Regions from separate parts of the Pseudaeromonas sharmana genome, predicted to be linked through region 2. Evidence: riboswitches for the same ligand, from Rfam matches in the RefSeq annotation. Region 2 holds a riboswitch; the other holds the start of a gene.
The links. Region 2 has a riboswitch for cyclic di-GMP ahead of ACFOSS_RS08355 (sigma-54-dependent transcriptional regulator). Riboswitches for the same ligand answer to the same signal wherever they lie in the genome.

Region 1 (14,849 bases), on a different contig from region 2:
AGCCAGTTCGAATACCTATTCCCCCTGCGTGCCCCCGAATATACCTATCGCGGCCTGTTACAAGCGGTGGCCAAGTTCCCTGCCCTCTGCGGCAGTTACAGCGACGGTCGCGACACCGAGTCCATCTGCCGTAAGACCCTGGCCACCATGTTCGCCCACTTCGCCCAGGAGACTGGCGGCCACGAGAGCTGGCGGCCAGAAGCAGAGTGGCGTCAAGCGCTGGTTCACGTGCGCGAGATGGGCTGGAGTGAGACCATGCGCGGCGGCTATAACGGTGAGTGCAACCCGAACGTATGGCAGGGCCAGACCTGGCCATGCGGCACCTTCGACAATGGCGAGTTCAAGAGCTACTTTGGCCGCGGCGCCAAGCAACTGTCGTACAACTACAACTATGGCCCCTTCTCCGAAGCCATGTATGGCTCAGTGCGCCCCCTGCTTGATCACCCGGAGTTGGTGGCCGATACCTGGCTGAATCTCGCCAGCGCAATCTTCTTCTACGTCTATCCGCAACCACCCAAGCCCTCCATGCTGCACGTCATCGACGGCACTTGGCAGCCAAATGAGCATGACCGCCAGAACGGTCTGCTACCAGGCTTTGGCGTGACCACCCAGATCATCAACGGTGGGGTGGAGTGTGGCGGCACCAATGAGCACGCCCAGTCTCAGAACCGCATCAATTACTACCGCGAGTTCGCCAACTACCTTGAGGTGCCGGTGCCGGCAGACGAGGTACTCGGCTGTAAAGGGATGAAATACTTCGACGAAGCGGGTGCCGGTGCCTTGCCGGTCTACTGGGAGCAGGACTGGAGCTATGTGGCGGGCAACCCCAACGGTGGCAAGAGCTATGCGTGCAAGTTGGTAGGCTACCAAACCCGCTTCAGCGCCTTTAAGGAAGGGGATTACAGCCGCTGCGTCCAGCACTTCTACCCTGAGGTGGAGGTCACCGACGACGAGGGAACCAACAGTGGCGAGCTCAACCAGCCGCCAGTCGCCCATATAACGGGTCCTAACCAAGCGGCTGGTGGCGCCAGTGTGAGCCTCTCAGGCCAGAACTCGACCGATCCCGAGGGCAAGGCGCTGCACTATGCCTGGACGCTGCCGGCTGGTGTCTCCGCCTCCACCCTGGATCAGGCGACCATCGCGCTGGTACTGGCCAAGCCGACCAACGACACCGAGTTGCAGATCGGTCTACAGGTGACCGACGAGGGGGGCCTCTCCCATAGCACCACCCACATCCTGCTGGTCAAGGGCGAGGGTAGCGGCGATACGACGCCTCCTGCCGGTGACTATCCAGCCTATAAGGCGGGCAACGCCTACAAGGCTGGGGATAGGGTAAGTAATGCTGGCGATAGCTACGAGTGCAAGCCACACCCCTACACCGGCTGGTGCTCCGGTGCAGCCTGGGCTTATGAACCCGGCAAGGGCACAGCCTGGAGCGATGCCTGGATCAAGCTGTGAACGCAGTGAATAAATGACCACCATTTCCATACAATTCATATAATTATGCCAATTCAGACACTGGCTTAGGCCAGTGTCTGAATTTTTCTGGTAGAGGTGGCTTAGGGACGGTTCGAACAAGTCTCTGATATGAGATCATATTTGTCATCTGGAGCCATGAATCAGGTGGCAACATGAGTCATCAGCTCACCTTCGCCGACAGTGAATTCAGCAGTAAGCGCCCTGAGACCCGAAAAGCGATTTTCCTCTCCCTCATGGGGCATAATTCTGCCATGGCAGGATATGACCGCTGCCATTGAGCCGTTTTATCCCAAGGCCAGTAATGGTCATGACAACGACATATAGATTTCAGCCCCTCGGCCTTGCTCTGCACAATAAACAACCAGCGAGACCAGAGTTGAAAATCCGCGTGTCCTTGGTTCGATTCCGAGTCCGGGCACCATACAGCACAAGGCCTTGCAGCAATGCAGGGCCTTTTTGCTATGTGCGTCTGGTCGAAATCTGGCAGCTTCCGGTCGACTTTGAGCGCTGGACTGAGTCTCCACATGTTCGGGGCTCCATCACATTTGCCAACCCAGATCAAATAACAAACAATTGTGATATGAATCAATATTTTAAATACTGAAAGTTAATAACTGTAACGGAATATTAGAGACCACTGTTACATAAGCGACGCATCAGATTTGTTATTTTCAGACTGAGAATCACCGAGAGTAAATACCCCAAAAATGACATTGATGTGGCGCAGGGGATCTTCTGCGCCGCATGACACGGCAGCTGTTTCTATGCACAGGATGTGTCATATGTCGACAGCTTCACCACTGTGCTGGTTTCGTCTGGCTCAGGAGTGAAAGGCAACATGGTGCGAAAGGCCATGACGCAAAGCTACCGGCCTGTTGGTTATTTCTAGCGGAATGACCTATGGCAGCGGGGCTACCTCTGACCATTCATGACGGATGGTCACCTATAAATCAGAAACGGAGAAACAATGCACAACTTCAAACTGTCCCTGCTGGGTTGTCTGCTTGGCATCACCAGCCCGCTGTTGCACGCCGCAACGACCACCCAGAGCATGATCAACCCACAATCAGGCGTCGTGGTCGGTTATTGGCATAACTGGTGCAACGGTGGTGGTTACAAAGGCGGTACAGCTCCCTGCGTCAATCTCGAACAGATCAATCCTCAGTACAATGTCGTTAACGTCTCCTTTATGAAGGTGTACGGCAATGAGGTATTACCGACGTTCAAGCTGGATCCGGGTATTGGTCTGAGCGAGAGTCAATTCATCGCTCAGATTGCCACGTTGAACAGTCAAGGACGCTCGGTACTCTTGGCACTGGGCGGTGCCGAGGCTCATATTGAACTGCATAAAGGTCAGGAGCAGGCCTTTGCCGATGAGATCATCCGACTGGTTGAGTTGTACGGCTTTGATGGTCTGGATATCGACCTCGAGCAAACCGCAATTACAGCGGCAGACAACCAGACTGTGATTCCGGCTGCCTTACGTCTCGTCAAGGACCACTATCGAGCCCAGGGCAAAAACTTCCTGATCACCATGGCCCCCGAATTTCCATATCTGACCAGCAATGGCTTATACACACCGTACTTGCGCGCACTGGAAGGGTACTACGACTGGATAAACCCGCAATTTTACAATCAGGGCGGCGATGGTATCTGGGTCGATGGCATTGGCTGGATAGCACAGAACAACGACACGCTCAAAGGCGACTTTATCTACTACATCGCCGACTCGCTGGTGAACGGCACCCGAGGTTTCTACAAGATCCCGTCAGACAAACTGGTATTTGGTATTCCGACCAACAATGATGCCGCAGCGACCGGTTATGTAAAAAATCCGCAGGATCTGTTCTCTGCTTTCAACAGACTGAAGGCACAGAGTCAGCCGCTGCGGGGAGTCATGACATGGTCTATCAACTGGGACATGGGGCGCGATGCGGCCGGGACCAGTTATGGGGAGTCATTCATCAAGAGTTACGGCCCCTTCATTCATGGACAGCAAATCACACCGCCTACCACAGATGGCAAACCGGTGTTTGCTGGTCTTGCCGACGTGCGTATCAAGCAAGGAACTGCCTTTGACCCTTTGTCAGGAGTAACAGCCTATGACAACGAAGATGGCGATCTGACTGCCAGTATCTCTGTCTCGGGCAGTGTGAATAACCAGCAAATCGGTCTCTATCCATTGACCTATGCCGTGGTGGATAGCGATGGCCATGTGACCGAGCAGTTACGCAGTGCTGAGGTCTATAGCATGACACCGGTGTTCAGCGGGATTTCTGACACAACCATCACTGTTGGCACGACCTTCGATGCGTTAGCCGGCATTACAGCCAAGGATGATGAAGATGGTGATTTGACCAGCCAGATCCAGGTTGTCGGTAGCGTTGATAGCCAGACTGTCGGCAGTTACACCTTGAGTTACCAGGTGATTGACAGTGCCGGTCAGCAGGTGACCCAAACTCGCAAAGTGACGGTACGCGAGGCTGGTGCTGTTTGCGATAACGTGTGGCAAGCCAAGCAGGTTTACGTTGGCGGTGATGTGGTGAACTACAACGGCAAACGCTGGCAAGCCGGTTGGTGGACCCAGGGTGAAGAGCCTGGCACCTCAGGACAATGGGGCGTCTGGCGTCAGCAGGGAGACAGCGACTGTGGCGGTGCGGTACAACCACCGGTCACTGGCGGCAGTGACTTTACCATCGGTGATATTGGCAGCAGCTATGTCGTGGCAAACGGACAGGTCAGCATCGATTTAACGGTTACGACCATGAACGCCGTACAAATCACTGCCCGCTTGCAACAAGGCAGCTCCGTTTTTGGCAGCGTTAGTGCACTGGTTGATGGAACCAGTCCATTGCAACTGGTCGCCAATGGGGTAAGCGCTGGCAATTACGAGCTGGTGATCACCGGGCTGGCCTCTGGGCAGGCACAGGTTGATCACAGTGTGGCAGTTACACTCACGGCTAGTAGTAGTGACTCGGGCAGTGGTAATTATCCCGCCTACGCGGCAAGCACCGCCTACAAGGCGGGTGATCGTGTCAGCAACGGCGGTACCAACTATGAGTGCAAGCCTTGGCCGTATACGGCCTGGTGTGGTGGAACCAGCACTTTCTATGCCCCTGGTACCGGCAGCGCCTGGAGCGATGCCTGGATCAAGCTATAAACCACGCGACACACGCAGGGATTAGATCATAAACCTTTTAGTTACAAGGAGTTAATTCCAAAACCTGCATGGTATAAGGATTTAATTACGAGGGAGGCATGATGCCTCCCTTTTTGCTATGCGCGTCGGGTCGAAATCTGGCAGGTTCTTATCAGCCAAATCCGCTCGACCTCGCTTCGCCTTCACCGTTCTTTCCCAGATCAATTACAACAAAATAAACACTTTGTTGATAATTCAACTTATTGTTGATAGTTTACCTTTATTCCGCCAGCGAGGTCCACCCATCAGCCGAGTCTTGTCACATGCCCAACACCCCTCCCCTGCCCGATACCGAACGTCTTGCCCTGAATGCCGAGCGGCAGCTGGTGTTCACTGTCTTGACCAGCGTGGTAAAGACCGTCGGCAGCATCGTCGGCAAGAATACCGAAGTGGTCTTACACGATCTGACCAACCCGGCTCACTCGGTGGTTGCGATCGCCAATGGTCATATCACGGGGCGCGTGGTCGGCAGCCCGGTGCTGGCAGGCCCCGGCCAGGATCTGGGCTTCAATGCTGTGGTCCAGACCCCGGAGCAAACCGCCAGCCCGGAGCCCGTGGTGCTGGAACATTATCAGACCCGACTTGCCTCGGGGGCGGTACTGCACAGCGCAACGGCTATCTATCGGGACAGTAGCGGCACCCCCTTTGCCGGGTTTTGCATCAATGCGGATCTCAGTGGTCTGCACGCGGCACGCGCCTGTCTCGATCAGCTGCTCGGCACCAGCAGCGTCACCGAGGTCAAGAGCATCGAGCAGCCGGATATGGAGTTACTGATGACCGAGATAATCCAGTCCGCACTCAACACCACCGCCTCCAGCAATCGCGCCATGAAGAAGCAAGCAAAGCTCGAAGCCGTACGCCAGATGCACGAACGTGGCATGTTCATCGTCAAAGGCGGGATTGAAAAGGCCGCCGCCGCCCTCGGCGTCAGCCGTTACACCATTTACAACTATCTGGATGAGATCAAGTCCATGCCGCCCACTCAGACGGCAGAGCGGTAATGACTGCGCTCGGCAGAGAACACCTTGATCACCGCCCCAGTAACCCAGCATGAGCCACAGCCGCATGAATCAGCCCATAACGAGTCCACTCAACACAAGCCACGCGATTGTCCGCTACCCGACTGAATTGCCCTTCCCGTTTGCCAAAGCGGTCGCGGCCAATGGTTTTTTGTTTCTCTCGGGCCAGGTTGCGATGGATGACAGTGGCAGCCCGCAGCATGGGGATGTCCCCACCCAGACCCGCCTGATCCTGAACAATCTGCAACGAACGCTGATCGCCTGCGGCGGAGCCTGGGAACAGGTGGTGAAAGTCACGGTCTGGCTTTCGGATATGGCCCATTTCGCCGCATTCAATCAGGAATATCAACGCCATTTCCCGGCAGGATTTCCGGCTCGCTCTGTGGTCAGTTGCCAGCTGGCGTTTGGACTGGACGTCGAGATTGAGCTGCAAGCCTGTACCCATCAATCATCCCCATCACCCCGGAGCCATGCCGATGCCTCTGCACATTGAAACCCCATATGTTGAATCTCGTGCCTTGAGTGAGCGCAGCGGACGCGCCATCTGGCTGAAATTCGAGTCCGCACAACCCTCCGGCTCCTTCAAGCTGCGCGGTATCGGCCATGCCTGCGAGACCTATTATGCGCGGGGTGCCCAGCGCTTTATTTCGTCCTCCGGCGGCAATGCAGGGCTTGCCGTGGCGTACGCCGGACGGCAACTGGACGTCCCGGTGATCGTGGTGGTGCCTGAAACCACTCCGGCGCGCGCCAGGGAGTTATTGCGCTTGGAGCAGGCCGCAGTGATCGTGCACGGCGCCTCCTGGCAGGAAGCCAATGCCTATGCCCAATCGCTACTGGCTGCGGGCGACGCGTTCCTGCATCCCTTTGATGATCCGCTGTTATGGCAGGGGCATGCCTCCATGATCGATGAAATGGCGCGTCACGGTCATAAACCCGATGCGATTGTGCTCTCGGTAGGCGGTGGCGGCTTACTCTGTGGGGTGGTAGAGGGCTTGCAGCGTAACGGCTGGCAAGATATCCCCGTGCTCGCCGTCGAGACCGAGGGCACCGCCTCGCTGCATGCCGCCCTACAGGCCGGTCATCCGGTGGAGCTGGCCGCGGTGCACGGTGTGGCCACCTCGTTGGGCGCACGACGGGTCTGTGATCAGGCGCTGACCTGGGCTCATTCCCATCCGATCCACGCCCTGCGGGTGTCGGATCCGGCGGCTCTGGGGGCTTGTGAACAGTTCCTTGCCGATCATCGTGTGCTGGTTGAGCCCGCCTGTGGAGCGGCCCTGTCGGTGGTGTACGATGGGCATCCCGTGCTGAATGCCTATTCGAAACTGGCCATCATCATCTGTGGCGGCGCCACCACCACGATCGATCAGATCCGCCAGTGGGCTGCGGCCTGTTAGCCGGTCGCTCCCGGTAGGCCCTCGCGGGCCCAGCGTCAGATGCCGAGTCCCGCCCCCTACAGCACAAGGCCCTGCAGCAATGCAGGGCCTTTGGGCTATGCGCGTCTGGTCGAAATCTGGCAGCATCTGGTCGGGCACACAGACGCGATGCATGGTCACAGGGTCGTTACTTAACCAGCGATACCATTTCCTCGGCAAATGCCCGGAATGTTCTGGCCGGGCGGCCCAAGACCGTTTCAACATCGTCAGTCACCTCGTCGTAGTGCCCTTCGGCAAACCAGTCGAGGATCTCGGCCAGTCGCTCTGCCAACCAGGTATCCATGCCGGCGGCGAGCATCGCCTGCTCCGCGACCGACCTGGAGACAGCCACATAGCGTATGCTTTTCCCCGCCAATTCGGAGAGGATCGCCGCCTGTTCGCTAAACGTCAGAGCTTCCGGACCTGACAGCTGGTAAGTCTTGTTGTCATGGCCGGGCTCGGTGAGTGCCGCGACCGCCACGGCAGCAACATCGCGGATGTCGACCACGCTCTGCCTGGCCTCACGCAACGGCAGGAAAAACTGCCCGGTGGCCTTGATCGATTCAACGCTGGCAAACAGATTTTGATAGAAGGAGTTAGGCTGCAGCAGCGTATAGGTCAGCCCGGAGGACAGCACCAGCCTGTCGGTTTGGGCATGGGTGCGAATGATCTCCGAGCCTGCCGTCTCGGCCGCCCCCATGCCGGATAACTTGACCAAGTGCGATGCGCCGCTGCGCTTCATCGCCTCGAGCACATTGCTGACCCATTGCCGGTTGTCCGGATGCGCCGCCATCGCCAGATAGACCGACGAAACGCCCTGCATGGCCTGCACCAGGCTGGCAACATCATAAAAATCACCCACACGGATCTGTGCAGGCGCCAGACCCAGCCGGCTCGCCGACTGCAGATTGCGCACCATGGCCAGGAACGAAGCACCTTTTGCCTGCAGTTGCTTTACCACTTCCGCGCCGGTATTACCGGTTGCCCCGAGAACAAGAATTGTCATAGCCCCACCTCTGTTTGTGTCCTTGTCTGGATACCTGGTGCTGACTATAGTTCATCCCATTGAGGCAATTAATCGCCATTAATGCATTTCATTATCCCAAATATGAGACAATCGCCACATGCATGAATTGAGTGGATTGCCGCTGTTTGCCAAGATCGTCGAGCTGAACAGTTTTGCTGAGGCCGCCCGTCAACTACAACTACCGGCGACCACCCTGAGCCGGAAGATTCAGCAACTGGAATCGGAACTAGGCGGCAAGTTACTCAATCGCACGACTCGCTCCCTCTCTCTGACCGAATTGGGCGAGCGGGTGTTACCAAAGGCATTGTTAATCCAGCAAACCGTGAAGGAGCTACAGGAAGAAGCCGAGCATATCTCGACCCAACCGACAGGCAAGTTGCACATCGCCGCGCCACGGGCCTTCAGTGTCAATATTCTCGCACCTTTGCTCAGTCAGTTCAGACAACAACACCCCGGTATCCGAATTGAACTGGATGCCAGCAACCGGTTCCAGGATCTGACCAAAGGCAGCCTCGACTTTGTATTCCGCATCGGTGAACTCGCGGACTCTTCACTGATCGCCCTGCCGCTGACACAGGTTGACTATGAGCTGGTCGCCAGCCCGCAGCTGTTGGCTCATCACGCAGATCCGCAAGGCCCCGCCCATCCAAGGGATCTGCAGCACTACCCAAGCATCCGCAACCATGTCGATGGTTTTATTCTGCCGTGGCATTTGCACAAGCAAGGTGAGGTGTATCAGCACCAGTCAGAGCCGGACCTGCTATCCGATGACTTGCAAGTGTCACTGATGTACGCACTCGACGGGGTCGGCATCGCCTATCTGCCCTATTCTCTGGTGTATCGACCGTTACAGGACGGCAGGCTGGTCACGTTGCTGGATGAGTGGCAACGCCATCATCCGACGGCCTACCTGATTTACCCGGACCGGGCCTATCTGCCACAAAAATCCAAGCTGTTTCTGCAGTTCATCAAGGCGCAACTCCCCCATTTCCAGCAGCGGTTAACCAAACCCGGACACAGATAGCGTCGGCAGCAACGGTCAGGATGCCTGAGAATGCTCGCCGCCGTCACAGCAAGACGTCAGGGACGCAGTGGCAGATTCACGTTGAACAGCCCGAACCGAGCTGGAGTGTGAGCCGCCAGTATTGATGAACGCCGGTTGCCACGGATTGAGCGTGTCAGACGATGGACGTCATGGTCGGGAGGTGCCCCATGGCGCGCAGGGCCAGTTTGCTCCGCCTTAACGCTTGCCATTCGTGGCAAGCTCATCGACCACGATGACGGAGTGACAACGCGGCAACAGGGTCACTATCCGCCCGATCAGGCAGCGTTCAATTCACGGCAGGAGATTGTCAAAACAGCGCAGGCGAATAACGGAAAGGAAAAGCAGCGAATGGGGAAATTAACCAGCGATCATCTCGGAGAAACGGCGAGCCTGACAACCATCGGGGTAGCGGCTATTTAACCAATTTTGCATGCCTTCAGTGGATAATAATCCGCTGATCTTTTGCCAAGTAACACGTTTTTTATTATTTGCGCTCGGACATGGGGTATAACAAATCCAGCGCTCGCTATCGGATGAAATATGTCTGGATACACAGAGTTCCTGTGTCAAATTTAAAAGCATAGAGATTCCTTGCATTATTATTGAGGGCCGGGACAGGCGTCGCCTATCCCGGCAATCCGTTAGAGAACGGATACGTTGGCCGCCTGCGGGCCCTTGGCGCCCTGCTCGACGGAGAAGGAGACACGGTCACCTTCGTTCAATGAGCGATAGCCGTCGCCAGTGATGGCGCGGAAGTGAACAAATACATCGGCACCGCCATTTTCTTGAGAAATGAAACCGAAGCCTTTTTCAGAGTTGAACCATTTAACGGTGCCAGTAGTTTTGGACATGTTTAAACCTACGAAATAAATATTAACATCACACAAGGTGATTATTTTGAAATAACAGGTGGGAGAACTCGAAACAATTTGTCACAGAGGGTGACTGAATTGATAGGGAGGGGCTACTACTTGTTACACTAACTTCATCAGAAGTGGTGCCAAGATACGTGGATTATTTATCGATCACAAGCACTATTTGCAAAATTGATTTTTACTCCCGCTAACCTGCCGATTTATATCGTTTTTTATTTCTTGCTGCCGAATACCGCCCCCGCCTCCGCAACAAGGCTCAGACTTTAGCCCGGGAACCAGGAGCAGGCCGTCGCCGAAGACCAGCGCCTCCTGGCCACCCGCGTCATGGACGCTTGCCAAACCGACCGACAGATGATAACTATTATCAACAAATGGAGGGTAACATCATGTCTGTCAAGAAACTGGTATTGATTCGCCACGGCGAAAGCATCTGGAATCAGGAAAATCGCTTCACTGGTTGGACCGACGTGCCACTGTCGGCAAAAGGCGTGCAAGAGGCCCATGCCGCCGGCCAACTACTGAAAGCCGAAGGTTTCCAGTTTGATTATGCCTACACCTCTGTCCTCAAACGCGCCATTTCCACGCTGTGGGCCGTGCTGGAAGAGACCGACCTGCAGTGGATACCGGTGGAAAAGGACTGGCGCCTGAACGAACGTCACTATGGCGCCTTGCAAGGGCTGAACAAGGCAGAAACCGCCGAGAAGTTCGGCGATGAGCAGGTAAAATTGTGGCGCCGCGGTTTTGCCATCACCCCACCGGCCCTGACGCCGGAGGATCCCCGGTTCCCAGGTCACGACAGCCGTTATGCCACGGTCCCAGCCTCACAATTACCCGCCACTGAAAGCCTGGCGATTACCATAGAGCGCGTCATTCCCTATTGGCTGGAAACCATACGCCCACGCGTCGAATCCGGAGAAAAGGTGATCATCGCCGCCCACGGCAACTCCTTGCGCGCACTGGTAAAGTACCTGGATGACATCAGTGAGGAAGCGATTCTGGAGCTGAATATTCCTACCGGGGTACCACTGGTATATGAGTTTGATGACCAGATGAAACCGGTTCGTCACTATTATTTGGGCAATGCCGATGAAATTGCAGCCAAGGCTGCCGCCGTCGCCAATCAGGGCAAGGCGAAATAACGCATTCGCTTTGCCGAGGCTGTATCAATAATGGCGCCGCATGGCGCCTTTATTATGTCTCTTGCCTGCGCGTCACAGGAAATAAAGACTCACACCACAGCACGGCTAATACGCTGCGCTGCTGTATTGACTGTTTTTTATACTCCATAGGCAAGCCGCTCAGTTTGTATATATGGTTAACAGAGGAGTTAGCAGGATGAAGCAGGCTCTTGAGAGCCTTAATTCGCCCCTTGAGCGATGGCGTTGACAATCATGTCCACAAGCGAATCCGAATTACTGCCCACCCGCGAACAGCTGCTGGAAATTATCCGGCTGCAAACCAATATTGCCCAGCTGGGGCTGGATTTGGGCGGCGTCATGGCGCTGGTCGTCGACCGCACCTTGACATTGACCGCAGCCGATGGCGCCGTGATTGAACTCGCCGAAAACAATTACATGGTCTATCGCGCTGCAGCCGGAATTGCAGCCAGGCAATTGGGGTTGCGACTGCCGATGGAGGCCAGCTTGTCCGGACAAAGCGTGCGCTCCGGGCAGATGATGATCTGTCATGACACTGAGTGTGATGCGCGTGTCGATCTTGACTCCTGTCAGCGAGTGGGTGTCCGTTCCATGCTGATATTACCCCTGCTGCATGTAAGCCTGTGCGTCGGTGTACTGAAGATCATGTCGCGGCAGCCGAATGCATTTAACCAGCATCACGCCAGCGTGTTGCAACTACTGACTGAAGTGCTCGGTGCCGAAATTTTCTTTGCCGCCAAGTACGCCACCCATGACCTGTTCTACCGAGCCACCCATGACGAGATGACCGGACTCGCCAACCGGGCACTGTTCCTCGAACGCCTGCATCATGCCGTCGCCCATACCCGGCGCCATGGTACGCCCCTGGGCGTATTAATGATCGATATGGATGGCCTCAAGGCGATCAACGACCACTATGGCCACCACGCAGGCGATCAGGCGATACAGGCTTTTGCTGGACGACTCAGGAGCATGCTGCGCGGAACCGATACTGTCGCCCGGCTTGGTGGCGATGAGTTTGCCGTACTGATGCAACCGATTGTCGATACAGCGACGCTGGTTCGCCATATCGAGCGGCTACAGACGCAAATGAACCACCCTTATCCTGAGCTGGCGTTTGCCATTGCCGGCAGTGTCGGTTTTGCGATGGCACCTCTGGATGGCATCGAGCCAGAGATCCTGCTGGAGAAAGCAGATCAGTCGATGTACCTCGTCAAACGCGAACGTAAACAGCAGCACTGAGCGACGCCCCTGCCCGCGGTTTGAAGCCGCAGGATCCAACGCGGCTGGGGAAACCCGCGCACACGGCCGGTCAAATAAGACACGAGCCGTGACCATGGAACCAACCGATGACGGCAGGCATGCCGCCATCGTGCCCCCTGAATAGGTTACAGCGTGCTGGTGGAAGACAAGCTGCCAGCATGTTTCCCCAAATGAACGGTGTTGCGCATCACCCGGCCAGTGCGGCCAGCAGGGTTTCAGCGGTCTGCTCCGAAGAGGCTGGATTCTGCCCGGTGATCAGCAGGCCATCACGCAGTACAAACGGCTGCCAATCCGGCCCCTTGCGATAATCACCGCCATTGGCTTGCAGCATCTCCTCGACCAGGAACGGCACCACATCGGTGAGCTGAACCGCTGCTTCTTCACTGTTGGAGAAGCCGGTCACCTGATGCCCTCGTACCAGCGGAGTACCATCGGCAGCGCGGGTATGGCGCAACACGCCGGGCGCATGGCAGACGGTCGCCACCGGTTTACCCGCCGCGATAGCCTGTTCAATCAGGGCGATGGAGTAACGATCCTCGGCCAGATCCCACAGTGGACCATGACCACCGGGATAGAAAACGGCATCGAACTCATCGATGCGGATGTCGGCCAGTTTGTGAGTGGCTGCCAGCAGTGCCGTGGCCTCCTCATCGCTACGGAAACGGTGGGTCGCCGCGGTCTGGAAGTCAGGCTCGTCGCTCTTGGGATCGAGCGGCGGCTGACCGCCGGCAGGCGAAGCCAGCGTGATGTCGCAACCGGCATCGCGGAACACATAATAGGGGGCCGCGAACTCTTCGAGCCAGAAACCGGTTTTCAGGCCAGTGTTACCCAACTGGTCATGGGAGGTGAGTACCATCAGGATACGGGACATAAGATATTCCTTGTCATTACAGCGAGATCGTTCAGAGATAGCGCAGCAACCGGTAGGGTTACCGCTCCGTGGTTAATCGGCCAGGTGCACGATGCACTTGCCAAAGTTTTCGCCCCGCAGTACGCCAATCAACGCCTGTGGTGCCGACTCAAAGCCGCTGATCCTATGTTCACGGAAGCGGATCTTGCCTGCGGCCACCCAGGGTCCCATCTGCTGCAGGAACTCCGGAAAGCGGTGGCCATAGTCATCAAAAATAATAAAACCCTGCATACGAATGCGCTGTTTGAGCAGCGTCGCAGCCAGGAGAGGCAAGCGATCCGGGCCGTCCGGAAGCGACGTCGCGTTGTAGTGGGCGATCAGACCGCACACCGGAACCCGCGCCTTGGTGTTCAGCAGCGGCAGCACGGCATCAAACACCTTGCCGCCGACATTTTCGAAATAGACATCGATACCCTGCGGACAGGCCTCCGCCAGGCGGGTCGCCAGATCCGGCGCCTTGTGATCGATACAGGCATCAAAGCCTAGCTCGTCGACCACATAGCGGCACTTCTCGGCGCCCCCGGCAATGCCGATCACCCGACAGCCCTGCAACTTGGCGATCTGACCAACCACGGCGCCGACTGCGCCACTGGCGGCCGCAACGACCACCGTCTCCCCGGCTTGCGGCTGACCGATGTCCAGTAACCCCATATATGCGGTGAAACCTGGCATGCCCAATACGCCCAGCGCCAACGACGGTTGTACCAGATCGCCCAAGCGGAACAGACCGTTGCCATCACTCAGCGCATACTCCTGCCAGCCGGTGTAGGCCATCACCAGTTCGCCAACCGCATAGTCAGGATGCTGCGAGGCGATAACCCGGCTCACAGCACCGCCGACCATCACCTCACCCAGCGCCACTGGCGGCGCATAGGATTTGGCGTCGCTCATCCGACCGCGCATGTAGGGGTCGATAGAGAGGTAGAGCGTCTGCAGCAACACTTGTCCGGCCTGAGGTTCTGGTACCGGTTGGCTATCGAGACGAAAATTCTCGGCAACCGGTTCACCGACCGGACGCGAAGCCAATACCCAACGACGATTGATCCCATTCATCTGTCTTCTCCCGAACCGGATATTAGACCGGTCGTCTAATTGTAGTGTAAAAAAAGGGCGGCCATGTTCACTGACCGCCGGGATAGCTAACTCAGTTCAGCTGTAACCACTCGCGGCTGCGCTGCAACACAGCACGGAAGGCGCTGTCATCTCGGCGCAACTTGGCCAGCAGGGATGCACCAAGCCAGGCCTCGTATAACCATTGCGCCAACTCGCCAGCCGGCGCCGGGTTGGCAATCGAACCATCCGCTTGACCTCGCGCGACCACATCGGCCAGGCGACCGAGGATCTGCTCGGTTCCGGAAAGCATGATGGCTCGCATCGCCTCGGAGAGATCCGCCACCTCAGCCGCCAGCTTGACGATCAGGCAGTAGTCGGCTGCATCCTCCCCCTGCTGGGTTTCGATCCAG
Region 2 (14,849 bases):
GTGGCGTTGCTGGACGTGCCTTATCAACACTGGAGCCTGTTGCGTCAGTTACGCATGACCAAGCAGGAGGTGCGGGACGAACACAAGAGTACCGAGGGCAATCCGGAGATCAAACGGCGTATTCGCCAGGTTCAGATGATGTTTGCCCGCGCCCGTATCGAGAAGCGCGTGCCGACAGCCGATGTGGTCATCGTCAACCCGACCCATTATGCCGTGGCCATCTGTTACGATCCCAAACGTGCCAAGGCGCCGTATGTCATCGCCAAGGGCGTTGACAGCATGGCGTTGCGTATCAGGGACGTTGCCAACCGCCATAAACGGACTGTGCTGACCATTCCCGACCTCACCCGGGCCATCTACTACTCGACTCGTATCGATCAGGAGGTGCCGGCGGCTCTTTATACCGCTGTCGCCTATGTCCTGAATCATGTATTGCAACTGGAGGCCTATCGCGCCGGCCGGGGACGGGCACCGCGTCCGCTCCCCTTGCTGCCGATACCGCCTGACCTTCATAAACCTCGAGGTACTCCGTGAACTGGCGAGCCATGACGCACTCTTATACCGGCATTCCATTGTTGCTGCTTTCCGTGCTGGCGATGGTCATATTACCGCTGCCAGGCTGGCTGCTGGATGCGTTGTTTACGTTCAACATCGTGTTGTCGATTCTGGTGCTGCTGGTTTCGGTCTCGGCGCGGCGACCGCTGGACTTCTCCGTCTTTCCGACCGTACTGCTGATCGCGACCTTGATGCGTCTGTCACTGAACGTGGCATCGACGCGGGTGGTATTGCTCAACGGCCACGAGGGGGCGGATGCGGCTGGTAAGGTGATCCAGGCGTTCGGTGAGGTGGTGATTGGCGGCAACTATGTGGTCGGCATGGTGGTGTTCATCATCCTGATGATCATCAACTTTGTGGTGATTACCAAGGGGGGCGAGCGGATCTCGGAGGTGTCGGCCCGCTTCACGCTGGATGCCTTGCCCGGCAAGCAGATGGCGATCGATGCCGACCTCAACGCCGGTATCCTTGACCAGCATCAGGCGAAGTTGCGGCGTGAGGAGGTCGCACGGGAAGCCGACTTCTATGGCGCCATGGACGGAGCGTCGAAGTTCGTTCGCGGCGATGCCATCGCCGGCATGCTGGTACTGGTGATCAATCTGGTGGGTGGCCTGGCCATCGGTATTTTTCAGCATGCAATGGCGGTCGGCGAGGCCTTCCAGCGGTATGCGCTGCTGACCATCGGTGATGGCCTGGTAGCCCAGATACCTTCCCTGCTGATGTCGACTGCGGCCGCCATCATAGTGACCCGCATCAACGATGAAGGGGAGATGTCGGATCAGGTGGGGCGTCAGCTGCTGGCCTCGCCTCGTGTCATCTTTACGGCTGCCGGCGTCATGCTGGTGCTGGGGCTGGTGCCTGGCATGCCGATGCTGGCCTTCCTCAGTTTTGCCGCAGTCCTGGCGTATGTCGGCTGGCGTCTGCAGCGGCGTGTCATTGACGAGGCGCCTCTGGTCGCTATCGAGGCGTTGGCACGTCAGCGCGAGGAGCCGGCCGCACAGCTGGAGTGGCAGGATCTGCCCCATCTGGATTTGCTGGCGATTGAGTTGGGCTACCGGCTGGTGGTGCTGGCTGAGGCGGCGAAGGGGGCTGAATTGTTACAGCGTGTCCGCGGGGTGCGCAAGACGCTCTCCGAGCAGATGGGATTTCTGCTGCCGGAGGTGCGTATCCGTGACAACCTGCATCTGGCACCCGATCAGTACCAGATCAAGCTGGCGGGCGTGCCGGTCGGCGGTGGCCAGGTAGACAGTCAGCGACTGCTGGCGATCGACAATGGCCAGACCTACGGCCAGATCGACGGTGAACTGACCCGGGACCCCGCTTATGGGCTGGATGCGGTCTGGATAGCACCAGAGCACAAGGCCCGCGCCTTGAATCTCGGCTATTCAGTGGTCGATGCGGCAACCGTGATTGCCACCCATAGCTCAAAACTGATGCGCGAGCATCTGGATGAGCTGTTCGGGCATGAGGAGGTGGGCCGTCTTTCTGGGCATCTGGCCTCGATCTCGGCCAAGCTGGCGGAGGAGCTGAATACGGCGTTGACACCGATCCAGCAGTTGCGCGTTTATCGGCAACTGCTCCGGGATCAGGTCAGCCTGCAGGATATCCGGGTGATTGCCACCACCTTGCTGGACAGCAGTGAGCTGACCAAGGATCCGATCTTGCTCGCCTCCGATGTACGCTGCGCGCTGAAGCGCGCTTTGATGCGCCAGATCATTGGTGAGCGCACTTTGTTAGCCACCTTCACCCTGGAGGACCGTCTGGAACAGACGCTGCTGACCGCGCTGAATCAAGCGCAGCAACAGGGCAAGGTGCAGCTGGATGGCTTCCCGGTCGATCCCAACCTGCTGGGCCAGCTGCAGCAAATGATGCCTCAGGTCCGCGATCAGCTGCAGCATCTGGGCCATCCGCCGGTGCTGGTCGTCATGCCGCAGTTGCGCCCGCTGCTGAGTCGTTATGCCCGCAGTTTTGCGCGTGGCCTGAAAGTGGTCTCTTACAACGAGATCCCGGAGCAGTTGCAGATTGAGGTCATCGGGACCTTGGGATGATCCTGCCGGCGAGGAATAACCAGTATGCGAAAGCGGCAAAGTGTAAAATTCGGTGAATATTAATAAGTTATTGTTTGTTTTTGTGATTGTCTTTTCATTCGGAAGCGATATTATCAGTCCGGAATCCCGACTTCCTGTTACCAGGAAGCAAATATGAGCAGCCAATGGCGGTTGTTCTGGGATTGTCAGGATGAAGGCAAACTGCACCGAAAGGGCGGGACGCAAAGCCTCCGGTCTGGGATCACCCAAGGGTGATGACGATAGCGGGGCTGCCATGGCAACGGACTGTTGACATGCCACACTGTGTTTCCATTCTTTATTTGTTGTATTTCCCTTCCTCCCGATCTGTTTTATCCATATTGGATGTTGCTGTCGCCCGATATGGCCATGACGAGATGGCGTCCATCTCTGCATGAAACGGCAAACTGTTCCGAAAGGGCAGGACGCAAAGCTTCCGGTCTAACGTCATCTCAGCGGATGACCATGACAGCGGGGTTGCCAAGGCAGGTGTGAGACGCATGGTTCGGACCATGCATCCCAGATGGCGGGAGCGTTGCCACCTGGCGAGTCTTGCTTTTACCGCGATGTCGGAGTCTTTGTACTCTGTGGACTGCATTTGGCTGGATTTCAATCGGAACAGGCAGTTTTTTCGAAAGGAAGTCAGTCGTGACGTTGAGTGTACTTACTGCCCCGCGGGCAGATATTCCCATGGTAGCCGCAGGGCGGTTGCCATTATTGATTGTGGATCCGGCGCGTTATCTTGATACGCGGGAACTGGCGATGCACGGTTTCGATGTGATGCCGTGTGCCAGTGCCAATCAGGCCTTGGCTGCCGTCAGCCGCGATGCGCCACGACTGCTGTTGGTCGATGCCAGTCTGCCGGATATGCCGCTGGCGACCTTTATTACCCGCCTGCAACAACGTCGAGCCGATATGCTGGTGATCGCCATGGTTTCGGCAACACAGGGGCGGGAGGCCGCGGAAGCCATGCAGGCGGGGGCCATCGACTACCTGCGCAAACCGTTCGATACCCAGCAACTGAGTGCTTGCCTGCAACATGCGCTCGGAGTCAGTGAGGCCGTCCCGGACCTGGTGGCCGTTTCCCATGCCAGTCGCCAGGTGCTGCAACTGGCGCGCCGCGCCGCCCAGACTTCAGCGTCGATTCTCATCGGCGGTGAATCCGGGACTGGCAAGGAGCGGTTGGCCCGCTTCATCCACGATGTCTCTCCCCGTGCCGAAGGGCCCTTTGTGGCCATCAACTGTGCGGCGATCCCCGAAAGCATGCTCGAAGCCATCTTGTTTGGTTACAACAAAGGGGCCTTTACCGGTGCGGTAACGGCGCAAGCGGGTAAGTTCGAGTTGGCGCAGGGCGGCACCCTGCTGCTGGACGAGATTTCCGAATTGCCGCTGCTGTTACAGTCCAAGCTGTTGCGGGTGTTGCAAGAGCGTGAAGTGGAGCGGCTGGGCAGCAATCAGAAGATCCTTCTGGATGTGCGCATCATTGCCGCGACCAACCGCGATCTGCGCGAGTGTGTTGCCCAGGGCGTGTTCCGTGAAGATCTGTTTTACCGGCTGGATGTGTTGCCGCTGAGCTGGCCGAGTCTGCGCGAGCGTCGTGACGACATACTGCCGCTGGCGAATTACTTCATCGCCAAACATGCCTGCCGCCCCGGTTTTCAGTTGACGGCCGAAGCGCTACGTCTGTTGTTGCAGCATGACTGGCCGGGGAATGTGCGCGAACTGGAGAACGTGATCCAGCGGGCCTTGATTCTCGCCCGCGGACTGCATCTGCAACCCGCCGATCTGATGTTGCCGTCATCGGGTTCACGCGGTACGCAATGTGACGCCTTGCCGGCCTTCGGTGAGGGCTTGGCGGCTAGCCGCCGGCAGGCGGAGTTCCAGTATGTGCTGGAGACACTGCGCCATTTCGATGGCCATCGCACCCGTACAGCAGAAGCCCTCGGCCTGACGACGCGTGCCTTGCGTTACAAGCTGGCCGCGATGCGCGAGCAGGGTATGGATATTGACCAGATGATTCGGGCCTGACGGCTTGCACTCCGGAGACAAATATGAAAATTGATGCCATCACGACTCAGAACGCCATGCTGGCTCGGATGCAGGGGCTGCAGCAGCTGGCTGAGTCCGGTGCACCGGCCATTGCGCGGGCCAGCGATGCTGATGACTCCTTCGCCACGACGATGCAGCACACGATTCGCAGCATCAATCAGCAACAGAACGTCGCGTCGCAGATGATGGCGGCGGTGGACAGTGGTCAGAGCGATGATCTGGTCGGTGCCATGGTCGCCAGCCAGAAGGCGGGTCTGAGTTTTGCCACCCTGATGCAGGTGCGCAACAAGCTGATGTCCGGTCTGGACGATATCATGCGCCTGCCGCTGTGAGGATGAGAGATGAGTGATGTGGCACCGGCAGTAGCTCTGCCGTCCCCCTCCCTGCGTGAGCGGACCACAGATTGGTTGCGCAACTGGCGACGCATGTCCCGGGATAACCGTTCCCTGTTGGTGATCGCGCTGATGGCCGCCCTGGTGGCGACAATCATAGTGGTGATCCTGTGGACGGCGAGCCAGAACTATGTGCCCTTGTATGGCAAGCAGGAGATGTACGATACCGCCAACATTCTCGAGTTGCTGGAGAAAGAGCAGGTGCCATTCCGTCTCGACTCCTCCAGCGGCCAGGTGCTGGTGCCGGAAGGTCAGTTGGCGCAGGTGCGCATGGCCCTGGCTGCACGCGGGGTTCGCGCGGCGTTGCCGGCTGGGCTCGAGGGGCTGAACGGGATGTCCGGGCTTGGCACCAGCGAGTTCATGGAAACGGCCCGCTATCGCCATGCCTTGGAGGGCGAACTGGCTCGCTCCATCATAGCGCTGGATGCGGTACGCAGTGCGCGTGTCCATCTGGCGATCCCGAAACGGACCCTGTTTGTCGGTCGTGAAGAGGAAAAGCCCACCGCCTCCGTGGTACTGGATCTGCAACCGGGTCGCACTCTGGAGGTCGGACAGGTTGAGGCGATTGCCAACCTGGTAGCCGGCAGCATCACCGGCATGAAGCCGGAATCGGTCTCCATCGTCGATCAGGCCGGCCAGTTGCTCAGCAGCGAGCTGGGCGATAAAGGCGGCTTCGGCAAGTTGTCGGTGCAGCAGATGGAGTACGTGCGCAAGCAGGAGGAGTACATCAAGCAGCGCGCCAGCGACATGCTCTATCCGCTGCTGGGCGCGGGAAACTACCGGGTACAGGTGGCTGCTGACATCGACTTCAACACCGTCGAGGAGACGCGCGAAGAGATCGATCCCAAGGGGGTGATGCGCAGCGAGAGCGGCAAGGCGGACAAGACAGTCGACAACCTGGCGCTGGGTATTCCCGGTTCGCTATCGAACCAGCCACCGGTCAAGAAACCGGCCGAGAACACTACGGCGGCTAACGATGGCAACGCCACCACCGCAGCCAAGAGCAACGACACCCGTACCGAGCGTAACGAGTTCAATCGTCAGTATGAAAACAGCCGCTCCGTGGTGCATACCCGCTTTCAGCAAGGGCGCCTGCAACAGCTGAGTGTCGCTGTGCTGTTGAACAATCAGCTGGCACCGAAAGGGGGCTGGAGTCAGGCCCAGCTGGATCAGATCCAGCAGATGGTGCAGCGCGCCGTGGGCTTTGATGCCTCGCGCGGCGATCAGTTCAGCCTCAATAGCTTTGATTTCAATCCGGCGGTGATGGCACCGCTGACACCACCGGAGAGCGAATGGTGGCGTGAGCCGGTATGGCAGAATTCGCTGCGTTATCTGGTGGGCGGACTGCTGGGATTGGCCTTGCTGCTGCTCGGCGTACGCCCCCTGGTCAAGCAACTGGTACGACAGCATCCGCCGCACACCGCAGCTGACGACGAACCCGCTGTCGCGCTGGCCCTGGCCGACGCTGAACCTGGCTTGCGCCGGCGTGAGGATGCTCTGCTCGGCGAGCCCCAGGTCAGCAAGGTGCCGCTGGCGACCGCCGCCCGTGGTGATGACGGTGGTGTCGCCTATGATGGCTTTGAACTGGAGATGCTGCCGGAGCCAGGCTCGGATCTCGAGGTCCAGCTCAAACATCTGCAGCTGTTGGCGGACAAGGAGACGGCCCGCGTGGCCGATGTGATCAAGCTATGGGTGAGTGGCAATGAGCGACATTAATTTCAATCAGTCCGCTGTCGACATCCAGATCGAACCGCTGGAGAAGGCGGCGATCCTGTTGCTGAGCATGGGGCCGGATGCCGCAGCCCGGGTGCTCAAGCGATTGAGCCGGGATGAGGTGCAGAAGCTGACCACCTGTATGGCTCGCTTGCCGGGCGTCAGCTCGCCGGAAGCGAAATGGACGTTGCAGCAATTCTTCAGCCAGTACCGACAACAGAGCGGTATCAGCGGTGCCTCTCGTGATTACCTCGAGCGAACCCTGGATCTGGCGCTGGGCGAGAAGCTGTCGCGCAGTCTGCTGGATTCCATTTATGGCGATGTCATGAGCCAGGATCTGGAGCGCCTGCAGTGGGTTCCGCCAGAGGTGCTGGCTCGTTTCTTCCGCCATGAACACCCGCAGATGCAGGCGGTGTTGCTCGCCTTCTTGCCCCCGGATACCGCCTCGGCTGTGCTGGATGTGCTGCCGGCGGAGCAGCATGATGAACTGCTGTTGCGGGTCGCCAACCTCAGAGAGGTCAGTGAGCTGGTGCTGGAGGAGCTGCGCGGCACCCTGGATCGCTGCCTGTCGTATGTGGCCGAGCAGGCCGGTACCCGCATCGATGGCGTGCGCCAGGTCGCAGATATCCTGAACCGTTATCAGGGTGATCGGGCCCAGATGCTGGATCTGCTGCGTCTGCATGACAAACAGATGGCGGTGGAGATCGAGAAGAACATGTTCGATTTCGACACGCTGAAGCGTCAAAGCGACGAGACACTGCAGACCCTGACCCAGGAGATCCCGGGGGATCTGCTGGCGATTGCCCTCAAGGGGGCCGAGGTCAGCCTGCGCAAGGCGGTGCTCAATGCGATGCCGAAACGGATGGCGCAGGCGCTCGAGGCGCAGATCCAGAGCCAGGGCTCGGTCTCGGTGCGCAAGGTAGCCGATGCCCGCAACGAAATCATGCAGCTGGTACGCGAGCTGGTCGAGCAGGGCGAGATCGAATACCAGTTATTCGAAGAGCCGGTACTGAGCTGAGGGCAGCCTGAAGGCAGCAGGAGTGGATCATGAGTGAGACGTCCCGGATGCCAGCGCGCGTCTATGCCTACCGTTTCCCGACATTGGGCGGCCCGCGACAACCGCTCGCTGCGCGAGATGAGCAGCAAGGGTTTGAGCAGGGGTTTGCCGAGGGCGTGGCGGCAGGCCGCCAGCAGGGTGAACAGCAAGGCCGCGAGCAGGGCCAGCGCCTCGGCTATGAGCAGGGCTATGCCGAAGGGTTGACCGCAGGCCAGCAGGCGGGCCTGCAGCAGGCGCGTGAGCGTATCGATAGCGCGTTGCAGCCCCTGCAGGGGCTACAGCAGGCGTTGGATGCGTGGCTGCACCAGCAGCAGGCGGCACAGCAACAACAACTGGCGGCGCTGGTGCAGGAGCTGGCGCAGCAGGTGTTGTTGCGCGAACTGGCCCTGCAGCCGCAGCAGATTACCGCTCTGGTCGAGGAGGCGCTTGCCCAGTTGCCGGCCGCGGCCGAGGAGATAGCGCTGTTTATCAGTGCCAGCGATGCCGCCCAGCTGGCGGCGCTGTCGATTACGGAGTGTGCCGGCTGGCCGCTGCGCGTCGATCCGGCGCTGGAAGTCGGCGAGTGCCGCGTCGAGGCGTGCCACGGCGTGGTCGAGTCGCGGCTCGGCGAGCGGCTGGATGGCCTGTTACAACCGGTACTGCAGACGATGACGGCGGACGCAGAACATGAGTGATGCGTTGTTGCAGCGTCTGCAGCGGGCGCGCCAGCAACTGGCGGCCACACCGGTACCACCACCGCGCCGTTTCGGGCGCCTGGTGCGGGTGACCGGACTGACGCTGGAGGTGGTCGGCTGTCCGCTGGCGCTGGGACAGCGTTGTCGGGTTTATGCCGCCGATGGCCAGACCCTGTCGGCTGAAGTGGTTGGTTTCAACCGCGAACTCTGTTACCTGATGCCACTGCAACCCATGAGTGGCCTGTATCCTGGCGCCCGGGTCGAAGCCCTGCCCAGCGATGAGCAGATCCGCATCGGCCATCACCTGCTGGGACGGGTGGTCGACGGCCTGCTGCAACCGCTGGATGGCTTGCCGCTGCCGGAGGCCGGCGATTGGGTGCCCTGGTTCCAGTCGCCCCCTAATCCGTTAACGCGTCAACCTGTGACCACCCCCTTGGATGTCGGCGTGCGCGCCATCAACGGCCTGCTGACGCCGGGCAAGGGACAGCGGCTCGGGCTGTTTGCCGGCTCCGGGGTCGGTAAAAGCATGCTGCTGGGCATGATGACGCGCAATACCCGGGCCCAGGTGGTGATCGTCGGCCTGATCGGTGAGCGCGGACGCGAAGTGCGCGAGTTTATCGAACATGCGCTGGGTCCTGAGGGGCGTCAGCGGGCCATAGTGGTGGCCGCGCCGGCCGATCAGTCGCCGTTGTTGCGGCTGCGAGCCGCCCAGCTGTGTCACCGCTTGGCGGAGTATTTCCGCGAGCAGGGGCTGGATGTGCTGCTGCTGATGGATTCACTGACCCGCTATGCCCAGGCCCAGCGCGAAATTGCACTGGCGGTCGGGGAGCCGCCGGCCACCCGCGGCTATCCGCCGTCAGTGTTCAGCATGTTGACCCAGCTGGTAGAGCGGGCTGGCAATGGCCAGCACGCCTCCGGTTCGTTGACGGCCTTCTATACGGTTCTCGCCGAGGGCGATGACCAGCAGGATCCGGTGGCCGACGCCGCGCGCGCCATCCTCGACGGTCACGTGGTGTTGACCCGGCGTCTGGCCGAGCAGGGCCATTATCCGGCCATCGATATTGGCGCCTCGGTCAGCCGCGTGATGCCGCAGGTGGTGCCAGCGGCCTGGTTACAGCAGGCGACGCGGTTGCGTCAGCTGTGGGGACGTTACCAGCAGGTGCGCGAATTGCTGCCGCTGGGCGGTTATCAGCCGGGTGCCGATCCGGGTATGGACGACGCCGTGCAGCGTTATCCGCAGATTGAACACTATCTGCAGCAAGGACTGCATGACGCCGCCTCGCTGGAGGACAGTGCCAACCAGCTGGCGCGGGTGCTGGCGTGATAAGCGGAGGTCGCGGTGCTCAAGCCCTATCTTGAACTGCAACAACAGACGCTGGAGCAGCTTGGCCAGGAACGCGGCCAGCTACGTGAGCAGTGGCAGCGCGAACAACAGCGGTTGGAGCGGCTGCAACAGCTGAGTTCGGCGCTGGCGATGCCCGCCGGCGTCACCACGCCGCTAGCCTGGCAAAATCGCAGCGGCATGCAGCAGCAGCTGCGACGCCTGCAAGCCCATCAACAGCAACAGCTGGCGTTGGCGCACAGCGATCTGCAGCGCCACGAGGCCTTGTTGCGCAGTCAGTTTGGGCGGGTCAAAGGGCTGGAGCAGCTGTTGTCACGCCGCGAGCAGGAAGCGCAGCAACGCCAGTTGCAGGCGGAACAGAAAGTGCTGGATGAATTGGCGCAGCGCCCGCGGCGGCGTTGAGGCGACCACGATAATTCGCTGACGCGGCGTTAGCGGTGATTTTAAATTATTCCATCCGGAAAATAGCATTATTCAAAATATCACGCAAAGTGGGTTAATAATAATTAACCTTTTGATAAATAATGTTTTTATCGAAATGGCTTGCACTGTGGAATACTATTTACGCCCTGTGCTGGCATGGTGTGGAATAACCGGTTGGCTGCGACGGGAACTTATTTCTTGCCACCTGTCATCGTTGACAGGTCATTAATTACCCAACGGTTGCGGATAGCTGTCTTGCGGTTGCAGCAGCTTGCGCACCAGTTCCACCTGGCTGGCTAACAGTCGGCCATTGATATCGTTCTGGGTCTGGCACTGTTGCAGTAGCTGGTGCAGGGTGTGCCAGCTGGCATTGGCCTGATGGCGCAAGGGTTCCGGCAGGCGCGACAACAGCCGTTGCATGCCCTGATCGTCGGCGCTCAATCCCAGCTGGCGCAACCGGGCGACGCGTTGGCGGGCGCGCTCGCTGAGGGTCTCCATCAGCAGGTGCTGGCGCTCCTGCAGCTGTTGCAGTCCCTGACTGTCGTGACTGATCAACAGGTCGCGCTGTTCCAGCAGCATCAGCTGCAGACGGCGGTAATCCTGAACGTCCTGCTTGAGCTCTTGTAGCAGCAGTTTGATCTGATCGCGTGTCGAGGTAGCGGTCATCGACTCAGGACCGGTGCAGATCGACGATGGCGGCGCTCAGCGCATCCAGATCCAGCGGCAGCTGGCCATCGGCAATCGCCTGACGCAGTGCACTCACCTTGTCCATGTCGACCTCACTGGTCTGTGCCAACCCGGCGCGCACCGCTTCCAGCTCACGCACAGTGCCGCTGAACACGGTCTGGCTCTGGCTGACGGCGGGGCGGCTCTGCGGGGTGACGGCGGCCGGCTCACTCTGCTGACGCGGGGTCAGGGGACTGAAATCGGTGCGGGTAATTTTCATCTTTTTCGACTCCAAAACGCTCTGCTATCCCCAATCAAGCGACCGGGCGGAAAAGAAACTTGAATCAGGCGGCAATTTTTTTCAGTAGCGGGTCTCGACGATACCGCGTTCGACCACCCAGGTCTGGATCACCTTGCCAGAGCTGAGGTTGCGTACCTTGACGCTGTCGCCCGGGCCACCGGCTTCCAGCGCTTCGCCCTTCATGGTGGCGGCAAAGCCGGTTTCCCCGGCACGCATCACCACGATATCACCTTTGCGCACCCATAGTGCCGCCTGCAACTGGCCGGCGGAGAGCAGCTGGCCAACACGGATGCGGCGCAGCGTCTGGCGGCCGATCACCTCTTCCGGGCGCACGGCGATGTCACGGTACAGGCGGGTGACATCGGTCTCCTTGGCGTCCAGATCCTCAAGCCCCAGCGTGTGTCCGCGTGGCAGGTCGCGCTTGGTGAACAGCACCGGCAGCGTCAGCGCCAGATCGACCCGTCCCTGCAGCCCCCAGGCCGGTTGGCTGCAGCTCAGGCGGTAGAGCTGGCGGCCCCAGGGTTGTCCGCCGCTGCTCAGCGGCACCGTCGTGACCGGTTGCTGGCAGGGCGGCAGGTGGGCCGCGCCGTCCGGCAGCCAGACATGCAGCTGACGACTGCCCGCCGGCCACTGCCGGGCGGCCAGGTACTCATCCAGTCGGGCCGTTGCCACCCGGGTCAGTTCGGCTTCCAGCTCTCCGGCCCACAGGCTGCCGCTCACCATCATCAGCAGCAGTGCGACGACAGCCCGTTTCCGATGCGGAAGGTGTATTTCCCGCTCCGGCGGAAGCAGGGGGCGGGACATAGTGTAACTAGCTGATAAATAAGGATTCAATTGTTGGCATGACTCTTGTTTATAAAGCTGACATTCCCGTTGGATAACAGGAGAGTCCGTTATGTCCCTCAATTTTGACAAGGCCCTGGGTGTTCACCCTTACGCCTTGCAACTGCGTGCCGAGCGCGCCCAGATCATCGCCGGTAACCTGGCCAACGTCGAGACCCCGGGCTATCTGGCTCGCGATGTCGACTACCAGCAGATCCTCGCCGATGTCGCGCGCCGTGTCGAGCAGGGACAAAGCGGCAGCGATCTCGGTGCTGGCCTGAACCAGGCGCTGGCGTCGCCGGCGTACCGCGTCCCCTACCAGACGGCGGCCGATGGCAACACGGCTGAACTGGGGGTCGAGCAGGCGAAATTCGGCAATAACGCCATGGATTTCCAGACCAGCCTGACGTTTCTCAACCTGAAAATTTCCGGCCTCGCCAAGGCCATTGAAGGACGCTGATCATGGCTTTCAACCGTATTTATGACATCGCCGGCAGCGCGATGCGCGCCCAGACCGTCCGGCTGGACACCGTCGCCTCGAATCTGGCGAACGCCGACAGCGTCTCCGGCAGCGAAGAGACCGCGTTTCGTGCCATCAAGCCGGTGTTTGCCACCCTGTACCAGCGGGTACAGGAGGCCGATGGCATGGCATCGGCCCAGGTACAGATCGCCGGTGTCACCCAGTCGGACCGCCCGGTGCAGAAGCGACTGGAGCCGGATAATCCGCTGGCCGATGGTGACGGTTATGTCTACACCGCCAACGTCAACCCGGTGGAGGAGATGGCCGACATGATGAGTGCCTCGCGCTCGTTCGAGACCTCGGTCGAAGTGATGAACCGTATCGGCAGCATGCAGCAGGGGCTGCTGCGTCTGGGACAGATGTAAACCCGCAGTGACTGCGGCGTAAGGAGAGCACATGAGTCTGGCACAGGTCAGCAGTCTGGAAACGGCGCGCGGCAGCAGTTTCCAGAGCCACACCACCACCCAGGTCGCTAGCAATAACAGCGGCACGGCTGCGTCATCGTCATCTTCTTCTTCATCCAGTACGGGCAGTGGCACCGGCAGTGTCGAATTGCGTAACGAGTTCTTGCAGATGATGGTGGCGCAGATCCAGAACCAGGATCCGCTCAACCCGCTGGATGGCACCCAGTATGTCACCCAGCTGGCGCAGTTCTCGATGGTCGAAGGGGTCGAAAACCTGCGCGTGCTGCAACAGCAGGCGCTGGTGATGCAGGATACCCAGCAGGTGCTGCAGAGCACCAACCTGGTGGGCAAGGAGGTGATGGCACCGAGCAGCAGCCTGACGCTGGAGCACGAACAGCCGGTGCGCGGCCAGATCTATCTGGCGAATGCCGCCGATGAGGTGTCACTGCACGTCTATGACCAGCACGGTCAGCAGGTCGCCACCCAGCAGTGGGGCGGCAGCAAACAGGGCACGCTCGATTACGATCTCAGCGCCCTGCCGCCAGGTGAGTACAGCTTCGAAGTCAAAGCCAAGAGTGGTGGCGTCATCAGTACGCCGCAGAATTACGTCGCCGGAGAGGTGCAGCGCGTCACGCTGCCCGGCAGTGGTGATATCCAGTTGCAAGTCGCCGGTGTCGGCACAGTTCCGTTGTTCAGCATTGTCGAGTTTGGCCAGGCCAAGTCCTAAAGGAGAGATCAGATGTCATTTAGTATCGGCCTCAGTGGCCTGCGCGCGGTCAGCGAAGAGCTGAACGTCATCAGTCACAACATCGCCAACGTCAACACCGCCGGTTTCAAGGCCGGACGTGCCGAGTTTGCCGCGCTGTACAGTGGTGGTCAGGCCGGGGGCGTGGAGATGAACAACGTCAGCCAGAATTTCGATCGCAATGGCGATGTCGTCAGCAGTGGCCGGGCGCTGGATCTGGCGATCTCCGGCAGTGGCTTCTTCGTCCTCAGCGACAGCAAGGGGCAAGTGGCTTATAGCCGTGCCGGCATGTTCCAGAAGGATGCCGATAACCGCATCGTCGCCAGCAACGGCATGGCGTTGCAGGGCTATGGCGTCAACGCCGACGGCCAGCTGGTGCCCGGTGTCATCGGTGATCTGAAGGTCACGGCGGCCAATGTGCCGGCCAAGGCCAGTACCAAGGTCGACTTTGTGGCCAACCTGAAGGCCGATGCCAGCAAGGTGGATACCACGGCTGCCGGCTACACCTTCGACCCGAACGATGCCAGCAGCTACAACTTCTCGCAGTCAGGCAAACTGTTCGACTCGCTGGGCGTTGAACACACCCTGACCCACTATTTTGTGAAGACCGGTGACAACACCTGGCGTACCCACTATTACGTGGATGGCAAGCCGGTACAGAGCGGTGGGGCTGATCAGGTACAGGATCTGGTCTTTAACGCCGATGGTTCGCTGCAGTCACCGACCGGCAATGTCACGCTGAACCTGAGCCCGGCCGGCGCCAATCCGATGGCTGTCGAGCTGAATGTCAGCGGCCTCAGCCAGTACGCCTCCGATTTCAATGTCAGCCGCAACCAGTCCGATGGGTATACCGCCGGTGACATGACCGGGGTGCGCATTGAACAGGACGGCTCGCTGATGGCGGTATTCAGCAATGGCCAATCCTTGCTGCAGGGCCAGATTGTGATGGCCAACTTCGCCAACGCCAGCGGTCTGCAACAGGGTGACAATACCACCTGGACCCAGACCTTCTCCTCGGGCCAGCCGACGCTGGGGGTGCCGGGCACTGGGACTCTGGGATCGCTGACCTCGGGCTCCTATGAGGGTTCCAACGTCGATTTGACGGGTGAGCTGGTCAACC

Region 1: another riboswitch for cyclic di-GMP. It lies ahead of ACFOSS_RS07165 (immunoglobulin-like domain-containing protein); the one in region 2 lies ahead of ACFOSS_RS08355 (sigma-54-dependent transcriptional regulator).

Annotation. Positions count from the first base shown of each region.
Region 1 covers NZ_JBHSAF010000006.1:148,498-163,346, forward strand. Annotated here, with positions in the region: gene ACFOSS_RS07155 (glycoside hydrolase family 19 protein) at 1-1,458, shown strand, start outside; partial or broken gene ACFOSS_RS07160 (IS5/IS1182 family transposase) at 1,632-1,785, shown strand; cyclic di-GMP riboswitch class I at 2,302-2,399, shown strand; gene ACFOSS_RS07165 (immunoglobulin-like domain-containing protein) at 2,447-4,639, shown strand; gene ACFOSS_RS07170 (helix-turn-helix transcriptional regulator) at 4,942-5,679, shown strand; gene ACFOSS_RS07175 (RidA family protein) at 5,744-6,190, shown strand; gene ACFOSS_RS07180 (pyridoxal-phosphate dependent enzyme) at 6,174-7,091, shown strand; gene ACFOSS_RS07185 (SDR family oxidoreductase) at 7,258-8,115, opposite strand; gene ACFOSS_RS07190 (LysR family transcriptional regulator) at 8,234-9,160, shown strand; gene cspE (transcription antiterminator/RNA stability regulator CspE) at 9,823-10,032, opposite strand; gene gpmA (2,3-diphosphoglycerate-dependent phosphoglycerate mutase) at 10,443-11,195, shown strand; gene ACFOSS_RS07205 (diguanylate cyclase domain-containing protein) at 11,448-12,455, shown strand; gene ACFOSS_RS07210 (type 1 glutamine amidotransferase domain-containing protein) at 12,664-13,347, opposite strand; gene ACFOSS_RS07215 (NADP-dependent oxidoreductase) at 13,420-14,439, opposite strand; gene ACFOSS_RS07220 (TetR/AcrR family transcriptional regulator) at 14,531-14,849, opposite strand, start outside.
Region 2 covers NZ_JBHSAF010000007.1:128,633-143,481, reverse strand. Annotated here, with positions in the region: gene flhB (flagellar biosynthesis protein FlhB) at 1-534, shown strand, start outside; gene flhA (flagellar biosynthesis protein FlhA) at 531-2,603, shown strand; cyclic di-GMP riboswitch class I at 2,789-2,880, shown strand; cyclic di-GMP riboswitch class I at 3,013-3,106, shown strand; gene ACFOSS_RS08355 (sigma-54-dependent transcriptional regulator) at 3,270-4,649, shown strand; gene ACFOSS_RS08350 (flagellar hook-basal body complex protein FliE) at 4,673-5,002, shown strand; gene fliF (flagellar basal-body MS-ring/collar protein FliF) at 5,078-6,778, shown strand; gene ACFOSS_RS08340 (FliG C-terminal domain-containing protein) at 6,765-7,793, shown strand; gene ACFOSS_RS08335 (FliH/SctL family protein) at 7,823-8,506, shown strand; gene ACFOSS_RS08330 (FliI/YscN family ATPase) at 8,499-9,830, shown strand; gene ACFOSS_RS08325 (flagellar FliJ family protein) at 9,846-10,250, shown strand; gene ACFOSS_RS08320 (flagellar protein FlgN) at 10,497-10,937, opposite strand; gene flgM (flagellar biosynthesis anti-sigma factor FlgM) at 10,942-11,217, opposite strand; gene flgA (flagellar basal body P-ring formation chaperone FlgA) at 11,299-12,042, opposite strand; gene flgB (flagellar basal body rod protein FlgB) at 12,134-12,520, shown strand; gene flgCL (lateral flagellar basal body rod protein FlgCL) at 12,523-12,945, shown strand; gene ACFOSS_RS08295 (flagellar hook assembly protein FlgD) at 12,977-13,711, shown strand; gene flgE (flagellar hook protein FlgE) at 13,724-14,849, shown strand, end outside.